DNA from 3 places in the Acidovorax sp. SDU_ACID1 genome. Region 2 is predicted to be linked to each of the others. Evidence: predicted binding sites of a transcription regulator. Region 2 holds the regulator's gene; each other region holds the start of a gene.
The links. The regulator LexA, encoded in region 2, represses DNA repair genes until DNA is damaged. The targets are predictions, from matches to a motif close to ACTGTATNNNNATACAGT.
Positions count from the first base shown of each region.

Region 1: the regulator LexA is predicted to act here: its motif matches at 1,461-1,478, upstream of AAG689_RS14080 (PA0069 family radical SAM protein).
Region 3: the regulator LexA is predicted to act here: its motif matches at 1,671-1,688, upstream of recA (recombinase RecA).

Region 1 is NZ_CP152342.1:2,847,119-2,850,385, reverse strand. It holds gene AAG689_RS14090 (acyltransferase family protein) at 1-738, shown strand, start outside; gene rnk (nucleoside diphosphate kinase regulator) at 788-1,195, opposite strand; gene AAG689_RS14080 (PA0069 family radical SAM protein) at 1,482-2,624, shown strand; gene fghA (S-formylglutathione hydrolase) at 2,621-3,267, opposite strand, start outside.
Region 2 is NZ_CP152342.1:2,251,439-2,254,705, forward strand. It holds gene AAG689_RS10960 (isochorismatase family protein) at 1-78, opposite strand, end outside; gene AAG689_RS10965 (asparaginase) at 103-1,077, opposite strand; gene lexA (transcriptional repressor LexA) at 1,146-1,820, shown strand; gene AAG689_RS10975 (hypothetical protein) at 1,980-2,315, shown strand; gene AAG689_RS10980 (pyridoxamine 5'-phosphate oxidase family protein) at 2,329-2,823, shown strand; gene hrpA (ATP-dependent RNA helicase HrpA) at 2,830-3,267, opposite strand, start outside.
Region 3 is NZ_CP152342.1:4,815,203-4,818,469, forward strand. It holds gene recX (recombination regulator RecX) at 1-440, opposite strand, end outside; gene recA (recombinase RecA) at 495-1,595, opposite strand; gene AAG689_RS23405 (MarR family winged helix-turn-helix transcriptional regulator) at 1,706-2,194, shown strand; gene AAG689_RS23410 (response regulator) at 2,251-2,925, shown strand; gene AAG689_RS23415 (sensor histidine kinase N-terminal domain-containing protein) at 2,983-3,267, shown strand, end outside.

The sequences.
Region 1 (3,267 bases), 600 kb from region 2:
CAAAGCATCCTCGACGAGGAATCGCTCTCGGCCGGCGTGTGGTACGTGGCCATCGACTTCCAGCTCTTCGCGCTGACCACGCTGCTGCTCGCGGGCGTGGCGCGTGCAGGCGCCGCGCTGGGCGATCGCGCGCTCTTGTGGAGGCCTGCAGCGGTGACCGGTGCGCAGGCGCTGGTGGTGCTGGGCGTGGCGGCGTCGCTCTACGGCTTTAACCGCGATGCGCGCTGGGACATGTGGGCGGTCTACTTCTTCGGCGCCTACGGCCTGGGCATGCTGGCCTACTGGGCCGCGCATGCGCCCGATGCGCGGCAGGCCCTGGGCTGGGCGCTGCTCATCGCGGCGCTGGCGCTGGGTGCGCTGCTGCTGCAATGGCGCGCGCGCATCGCGCTGGCCGCCGGCATGGCACTGCTGCTGGCGCTGGCCCTGCGGCGGCCCGTGCTGGCGCAGTGGACGGGCTGGGCGCCGCTGCGCAGGCTGGGGCTGATCTCGTACTCGGTCTTCCTCGTGCACTTTCCGGTCTGCCTGCTGGTGAACGCGGCGGTCAGCCGGCTGTGGCCCGGCTCCGTGGGCCTGGCCCTGGGCGGCATGGCGCTGGCCTTCGCGCTGTCGGTCGCCGCGGGCCACCTGCTGTACGAGCGCGTGGAGCGCCACATGCCCACCTGGCGCGTGGCGCTGCGCTGGCAGGCATCCCTGGTGGGCACGGGCCTGCTGGCGGCATTGCTGGCGGGCGTGCGCTGAGCAGAAAAAGCAGCCCTGGGGCTGCTGCGGCAGGGGGCGGGCGCTGTGTTCAGCGGTGCAGTTCGCCCGCGCTTTCGGGCTGGAACTCGAGGGCATCCACGCGCACGGTGACTTGGCCCGTGGGGCTGGGCATCTGGAATTCATCGCCCACGGCCAAGCCCAGCAGGGCGATGCCCACGGGCGCGAAGATGGACACCTTCTCGCCCGAGCCGTCCATCTCCTTGGGATAGACCAGCGTCAGCGTGTTGGTCTTGCCCGACTCCAGCAGGGTGAAGCGCACCGTGGAATTCATGGTCACCACGTTGGGCGGCATGTCCTTGGGGTCCAGCACGTCGGCGCGGTCCAGTTCGGCCTCCAGGGCCTCGCGGCCGGGGAAGGGGGCCGCCTGTTTCTCCAGCAGCGCCTCGATGCGCTCCAGGTCCAGCGACGACAGGGTGATAGGGGGCTTGCGCAGCATGGTATGGCTCCGTTGCGAATGGTCTGTACGGTGGCGGGTGCCGTGCCTCGCGGGGTGCATGCGGCCGGCGCCCTGGTGTTCAAACGGACAAAAGCCCGGGCAACGGGGTTGTCCGGGCCAAGGCGTTGTCTCTGGGGAAGCACCATGGTGGTGCAACGGACCGATTGTGCAGGCGGACAGGCCGGCTGCCAAGCTATCCCGCACGGCGCGGGTGCGGATTGCGCGGGACTTGCCAAAAGGCCGGGGATTGCGTAAGCGCAAAATAACTGTATATTTATACAGTATCATGCCTACCCCAGCTCCTCCCTTTGACGATTCGCCGCCCGCCGTCTGGGTGCCCGTGCACGCCATCAAGGGCCGTGGCGCCGCGAGCCGGCTGGCGCACCGCTTTGAGCGGCAGGCGCGCGAGGCCTTCGACGATGGGTGGGACGCCCCAGGCGAGAAAGCGGACACTCCCGGCGCGCCGCGCACCCAGGTGATCTGGGAAGACGCGCGCAGCGCCCTGTGCAGCAACGACTCGCCGGACATCTTCTTCGAGCAGTCCGTGAACCCCTACCGCGGCTGCGAGCACGGCTGCGTCTATTGCTACGCCCGGCCCACGCACAGCTACCTGGGCCTGTCGCCGGGGCTGGACTTCGAGACCCGCATCATCGCCAAGCGCAACATCGCCGAGGTGCTGCGCGCCGAGCTGGCGCGGCCGGGGCACCGCCTATCGGCGATCAACATCGGCTCGGCCACCGACTGCTACCAGCCCGTGGAGCGCGAGCTGCTTCTGACGCGCGGGCTGATCGAGGTGATGCGCGATGCGCGCCACCCCTTCACGCTGATCACCAAGGGCAGCGGCGTGGAGCGCGACCTGGATTTGCTCGCGCCGCTGGCGCGCGACCGCCTCGCGGCGGCCTGCGTCACCATCACCACGCTGGACGGCGATCTCGCGCGCATCCTGGAGCCGCGCGCCGCAGCGCCGCACCGGCGGCTGCGCACCATCCGCATGCTGGCCGACAGCGGCGTGCCCGTGGGCGTGAGCGTGGCGCCGCAGATCCCCTTCATCACCGAAGACATGGAGCAGGTGCTGGCCGCCGCGCGCGAGGCGGGCGCGACGAGTGCCTTCTACACCGTGCTGCGCCTGCCGTGGGAGCTGAACCCGCTGATGCGCGAATGGCTGGAGCTGCACTACCCGCAGCGCGCCGCGCGCGTGCTGGCGCGCGTGCAGGATCTGCACGGCATCGGCGAGGAGGCACGTGCCGCAGGCAAGGCCTATGCAGCCAGCCACGCCTCGCGCATGAAAGGCACGGGCCTGTGGGCCGACCTGCTGCGCCAGCGCTTCACGCAGGCCTGCGCGCGCCTGGGGCTGAACCGCGAGCGCATCGAGCTCGACTTGTCGCAATACCGCCCGGCGCTGGCGCGCGGGCAGGGCGTGCTGTTCTAGCCCAACTGCTGCGCGTGGTGCCGCAGGTGGTCGCCGATGAAGCTCTGGATGAAGTAGTAGCCGTGGTCGTAGCCCGCATGGCGGCGCAATGTGAGCGGCTGGCCGATGGCGGCGCAGGCGGCCTCGAAGGCCTCGGGCAGCAATTGCTTTTCGATCAGGAATTTGTCGGCCAGGCCCTGGTCGACGAGGATGCCGCCGGGGTAGGGGGCGATGGGCTGGTTCTGCATCAGCACCGTCGCGTCGTGCTCGCCCCAGGCAGTGCGGTCGGCGCCCAGGTAGCCGGTGAAGGCCTTCTCGCCCCAGGGGCAGTTCATCGGGTTGGCGATGGGCGCGAAGGCCGAGACGCTTTGGAACCGGCCCGGATGGCGCAGCGCCAGCGTGAGCGCGCCGTGGCCGCCCATGCTGTGGCCGAAAAGCCCCAAGCGCCTGCCGTCGATGGGCAGGTGGGCTTCGAGCAGCGGCAGCAGTTCCTTGAGCAGATAGCTTTCCATGCGCCAGTGCGCGGCCCAAGGGGCTTGCGTGGCGTCGAGGTAGAAGCCCGCGCCCACGCCGAAGTCCCAGGCGTCCGATTCGCCCGCCACGCCCGCGCCGCGCGGGCTGGTGTCGGGCGCGATCAGGGCCAGGCCCAGCTCGGCGGCGAGCT
Region 2 (3,267 bases):
GCCTTCGAAGATGGCGGGCATCAGGCGCTCCTGGTAGTCCACGAGCACGAGTTGGGATTCGGAGGCGTCAAGCAGCATGGCTAGGCAGTGTCCTGAAAGAGATCATCCGGGCATTGTCGCAGCCAGCAGTTCCAGCAGCAGGGACACGCGCGCCTTGACGGGACTCAGGCCGTCCGCGTCCTGCCAGCGCGCGTCCTGCAGCGCCAGCATGCGCCCCTGCGGGCAGCGCGAGGCCACGCGCACCCGCACGCCCGCCGCAGCGGCGCGCGCCAGCGCCTGCTCCAGCGCCGCGTGCAGCGTGCCGTTGCCCGTGGCGGCCACCACGATGCCCGCCGCGCCGCCCTGCACCAGCCAGTCCACCAGCGCGCCGTCGGCGCCCGCATGGCTCAGGACGATCTCCACGCGCGGCCAGGGCCGTGCCTCCAGGGCCTGCGCCAGCGCGCCGTGGGCAGGCGCCTGCGCCGCGGGCGCGCGGCCATGCGCCCAGCGCACGCGCCCCGCTTCCACCCAGCCCAGCGGCCCCGTGTCGCCGGAGTCGAACGCGTCCAGCCGCAGCGGGTGCACCTTGCTCACCTCGCGCGCGCCGTGCACCACGCCCGCCGCCGCCACCAGCACGCCGCGCGCGGACGGCTCGGCCGCCAGCGCCACCGCATCCAGCAGGTTCTGCGGCCCGTCGGGCGCGAGTGCCGTGGCGGGCCGCATGGCGCAGGTCAGCACCACGGGCTTGTCCGCGGGCAGTACGCTGTGCAGCAGCCAGGCCGTCTCCTCCAGCGTGTCCGTCCCGTGGGTGACGACGATGCCCGCCACCGACGCATCCGCCAGCAGCGCGGCGCAGCGCGCCGCCAGGCGCGCCCAGACGGCGTGCGTCATGTCCTTGCTGTCGATCTGCGCGACCTGTTCCGCCGCCAGCTCCGCGCCGCCCGCCGCGCGCTCCAGCCCCGGCACGGCGGCCAGAAGCTGGGCCACGCCGATCTGCGCCGCCGTGTAGCCCACGTTGGCGCCGGCCACCTCGGACGTGCCCGCGATCGTGCCCCCGGTGCCCAGCACCACGATTTTTCTTGCCTGACCCACTTGCACCCTTTCAAAAACTGTTCAAAAATACAGTTACTGGATCGAAAAACAGTTATCCACCTCTGGAGCCCGCCATGCTCGACAGTCCCAAGCTCACCGCCCGCCAACAGCAGATCCTGGACCTGATCCAGACCGCCATCGCGCGCACCGGCGCGCCGCCCACGCGCGCCGAGATCGCGGCCGAGCTGGGCTTCAAGTCCGCCAATGCGGCCGAGGAACACCTGCAGGCCCTCGCGCGCAAGGGCGTGATCGAGCTGGTCAGCGGCACCTCGCGCGGCATCCGGCTGCGCGGCGAGACCGTGCGCCACATCAACGCGGCGCGCGGCGCCCAGTTCAGCCTGCCCATTCCCGGCCTGTCGCAGCTCACGCTGCCGCTCATCGGGCGCGTGGCCGCCGGCTCGCCGATTCTCGCGCAGGAGCACGTGGACCAGTCCTACACCCTGGAAGGCAGCCTGTTCCAACACAAGCCCGACTACCTGCTCAAGGTGCGCGGCATGTCCATGCGCGACGCGGGCATCATGGACGGCGACCTGCTCGCCGTGCAGGCCACGCGCGAGGCGCGCAACGGGCAGATCATCGTCGCGCGCCTGGGCGACGAGGTCACCGTCAAGCGCCTGCGCCGCACCGGCACACACATCGAGCTGCTGCCCGAGAACCCCGACTACCCCGTGATCCAGGTCGATCCGGGTGAGCCCTTCGAGATCGAGGGCCTGGCCGTGGGCCTGATCCGCAACACCATGCTGATGTAGCAGCGCCACCCCTTTCGTGCGCTGGCGCAGGTGGCGGGCGTCTGGCAGGTGGAAGGCCCCACGGGGCTGCCGCATGCCAACCCTGCGCGAGCGTGGTTTCCCGTTGGCAATCCTGCCTGTGTTCCACCTTGCATGCCATGCGCATGATGGAGTCTTCACATGGGATTCGCTCTCCCCGCACTCGCCACCCTCGCCCACCCGCTGGGCGCCGTCGCGCGCTGGATCTTTCCGCGCCCCGCAGCCGCCAGCCCCACCCCATCGGCGCGGCCCGCGCCGGCCGTGGCGCGCATCCTCGTTCCGCAGCCCTGCCCGGGCGAAGCGCCCGCGCCCGCCGCCATCCAGGCGCCGCCCCCGGCGCGGCCCGTGCGCGTGATGCTCCGCACGTTGGAGGACGGCAGCCCGCGCATCGTGATCTCCGGCCGCATGGCCGACGTCTGCGCGGAGCTGGAGCGGCTGGTGCCCTCCCTCGACCCTGCGGCCGCGCCGGCGCCCTGACGGAGCCATCGCCATGCCCCACGAACCCCGCCTGGCCGCGGCGCTGCGCCACCTGGTGCACGGCCGCCGCACGGCGGCGCTGGCCACGCTGCTGCAGGATGCGGCGCGCACGGCGGCGCCGCAAGCGTCCTTCGTGCCCTTCGCCATGGACGCGGCGCAGGGCTGCTTCGTGCTGCACGTGAGCGCCCGGGCGGCGCACACCCGGCAGATGCAGGCCCACGCCGCGGTGGCCCTGCTCATCGCCGCGCCCGAGGAGGCGGGCCAGCCGGTGCACGCGCTGGAGCGCGTCGGCATCGAGGGCGAGGCGCGGCTGCTGGAACCCGGCAGCCCGGCCTGGGCGTCGGCACGCGACGCCTACCTGGCGCGCTTTCCCGAGGCGGAGTTCATGACCACACTGGGCGACTTCCGCTTCGTCGCCATCGACCCGCTGGCGGGACGCCACATCGCCGGGTTCGGCGCGGCACGCGACGTGTCGCGGCAGGAGCTGCTGGCCCTGATGGGTACCTGAGAAAGGTCACAGCATCAACTGCTGCCAGACTTTCTCCAGCCGCTTGCTGCTCACCGGATACGGCGTGCGCAGCTCCTGCGCGAAGAAGCTCACGCGCAGTTCCTCCAGCATCCAGCGGTATTCCTGCATGCGCGCGTCCACCTGACCCTTGCGCTCCGCCACCAGGCGCCAGTAGCGCTGCTCCAGCGGCTGCAGCTCCTTCGATTTGGCGGCGTCGCGCGCCGGGTCTGCGCGGTACTTGTCCAGGCGCGTGGTGATGGCCTTGAGGTAGCGCGCGTAGTGCTGCAGCTGCGCCCACGGGGCCACGGCGATGAAATGCTTGGGCACCAGCCTTTGCAGCTGCTCGCCCGCGTCCTTCGTCGCCTCCGGAGCGTTTTTGGTGTCCTTGATCTTGCGGGCGGCCACGGCGTATTCGGCGAGGATGCCGGCCGCCATGCGCGCCAC
Region 3 (3,267 bases), 2.6 Mb from region 2:
CCGCGCACCACTCGGCACACCACCTCGGCTGCGAACCCGCGCGCGGCCAGAAAGCGCATCTGGCGCGCGCGCTCCTGGGGTGTGGCGGGTGGCGGTGCGCTCCCGAAGCGCTGGCACCACACGGCGCGGGCGCGTTCCAGCTCGGTGCCGGCCAACTGCGCCGCCGTGGCGCGCACGAGGTCTTCATCCAGGCCCTTGGCCCGCAGCTCCTGCGCCACGCGCCGGGCGCCGAAGCGCGCGGCGCGCTGGTGCACCACGGATTCGGCCACGCGCTGCGCGCTGACGAAGCCCTGCGCCTCCAGCGCGTCCAGCAGCGCGGGAAGGTCTTCGCCTTCCTCCACGTGGCGCGCAAGCTTGGCCTGCAGTTCGCTACGCGAGTGCTCGCGCTGCGCCAGCAGGCGCAGCGCACGGGCCTTGAGCGAGAGCCGGGCGAAACCCATGTGCTATTGGCTTGATAGCTGCCTGCGCTTGCCTGCCAAGCGCTGGGCTGGATTTCAGGCCTCTTCGGCCTTCTCGGCCTTCTTGCCCCGGGCGGGCTTCTCGGCGGGGGGCGGGGCATCGCCCGTGGCGGCGGGGGCCGCTGCGGGCAGCAGGGCCACGCCCAGGCCTTCGCGCACCTTGTTCTCGATCTCGCGGGCGAGGGCAGGGTTCTCGCGCAGGAATTCGCGCGTGTTGTCGCGGCCCTGGCCGATCTTCTCGCCGTTGTAGGCGTACCAGGCGCCGCTCTTCTCGATGATGCGCGCCTCCACGCCCATGTCGATGATCTCGCCCTCGCGCGAGATGCCTTCGCCGAAGAGGATGTCGAACTCGGCCGTCTTGAACGGGGGCGAGACCTTGTTCTTGACCACCTTCACTTTGGTCTCGTTGCCGATGGCCTCGTCGCCCTTCTTGATGGTGCCGATGCGGCGGATGTCCAGGCGCACGCTGGCGTAGAACTTGAGCGCGTTGCCGCCGGTGGTGGTCTCGGGGCTGCCGAACATCACGCCGATCTTCATGCGGATCTGGTTGATGAAGATGACCATGCAGTTGGTCTTCTTGATGGTGGCGGTGAGCTTGCGCAACGCCTGGCTCATCAGGCGGGCCTGCAGGCCGGGCAGGGCGTCGCCCATCTCGCCTTCGATTTCGGCCTTGGGCACGAGGGCGGCGACGGAGTCGATGACGATCAGGTCCACGGCGCCGGAGCGCACGAGGCTGTCCACGATCTCCAGCGCCTGTTCGCCGGTGTCGGGCTGGCTGATGAGCACGTCGTTGAGGTTCACGCCGAGCTTCTGGGCGTAGCTGGTGTCCAGCGCGTGTTCGGCGTCGATGAAGGCGCAGGTGCCGCCTTGCTTTTGCATCTCGGCCACGACCTGCAGCGTGAGCGTGGTCTTGCCCGAGGATTCGGGGCCGTAGATCTCGACCACCCGGCCGCGCGGCAGGCCGCCCACGCCCAAAGCCACGTCCAGGCCCAGCGAGCCGGTGGAGACGACCTGGATGTCCTCAATCTGCTCGCCCTCGCCCAGGCGCATGATCGTGCCCTTGCCGAACTGCTTTTCGATCTGGGCCAGGGCCGCGGCCAGGGCCTTGGCTTTTTCGGTGTTGGCGTTTGCGTCCATGGAGTGCTCCTTGTCTGGATTGAATGACAGTCTGTATGCCTGAACAGTAGTTTAGGGGTGGGTATTTTTAATTCCAATGATTTTTTAGACAGTTTGGCTGACAATTTGCTATGGACGACACCCCACTGCCCGACGACCGCTGGCGCCAGACCCACCTGGGCCGGCTGCTGGGCCATGCCATGCGCCGTTTCGACGCCCGCGTGCTGCAGCTCATGGCGCGCAGCGCGGAGGCGCCGCTGGCCCTGTCCAACCTGGCGGCGCGCGACCAGGTGAGCGCGGCGCACATCCACATCACGCGCCACCTGTCCCTGCGCGGCGACCGCGTCACCGACCTGGCCGAGCGCGCCGGCATGGCCAAGCAGTCCATGGCCGACCTGGTCCAGCAATGCGAGGCCTGGGGGCTGGTCACGCGCGAGGCGGACCCGCATGACGCCCGCGCGCGCATCGTGCGCTTCACGCCCATGGGGCTGGCCTGGCTGGCCGCCTTCCGCGCCGCGGTGGCGCAGGCGGAGGCCGAGTTCCGCGCCGAGGTGGGCGCGGAGGTGGCCACCGTGGCGGCGCTGGGGCTGGAGGCCTATGCGGGTGGAGACACGCCCTAGAATTTGAGGGACAGCAAGGCGTGCCCGCCGCGCCCATAACCAGGAGACACCCCGCCATGCGCATCCTCATCGCCGAAGACGACCAGGTGCTGGCCGACGGCCTGCTGCGCTCGCTGCGCGGCTCGGGCGCGGTGGTGGACCATGTGTCCAGCGGCACCGAGGTCGATGCCGCGCTCATGACCAACAACGAGTTCGACCTGCTCATCCTCGACCTGGGCCTGCCCAAGCTGCACGGGCTGGAGGTGCTCAAGCGCCTGCGCGGACGCGGATCGTCGCTGCCGGTGCTGATCCTCACGGCGGCCGACAGCGTGGAGGAGCGCGTCAAGGGCCTGGACTTCGGGGCCGACGACTACATGGCCAAGCCGTTCGCGCTCTCCGAGCTGGAGGCGCGCGTACGCGCCCTCACGCGCCGCGGCATGGGCGGCGCGAGCAGCGCCATCCGCCACGGGCCGCTGGTGTACGACCAGGCCGGGCGCGTGGCCACCATCGACGGCAAGATGGTCGAGCTGTCCGCGCGCGAGCTCGGCCTGCTGGAGGTGCTGCTGCAGCGCGCCGGCCGCCTGGTGAGCAAGGAGCAGCTCGTCGAGCGCCTGTGCGAGTGGGGCGAGGAGGTGAGCAACAACGCCATCGAGGTCTACATCCACCGCCTGCGCAAGAAGATCGAGCGCGGGCCGATCCGCATCGCCACCGTGCGCGGGCTGGGCTATTGCTTGGAAAAGATCCCGAGTTGATGCTCATTAATTCATAGCTGCTGGCGCTTGCCATATAGGCGCTGGAGGCCGAAAACCTTGAAAATCTTCCAGCGCGAGCAGCGCTCCCTCTTCGGCGAAATCCTCGACTGGATGCTCACGCCGCTGCTGCTGCTGTGGCCGGTGAGTCTGGCGCTGACCTGGTTGGTGGCCCAGGGCCTGGCCAACAAGCCCTTCGACCGCGCGCTCGAATACAACGCCCACGCGCTGGCCCAGCTCGTCACCGTGCAGGGCGGCAAGGTGCAGTTCAACCTGCCGCAGCCGGCCAGCGAGATCCTGCGCGCCGACGAGTCGGACATCGTCTACTACCAAGTGCTCTCGCCC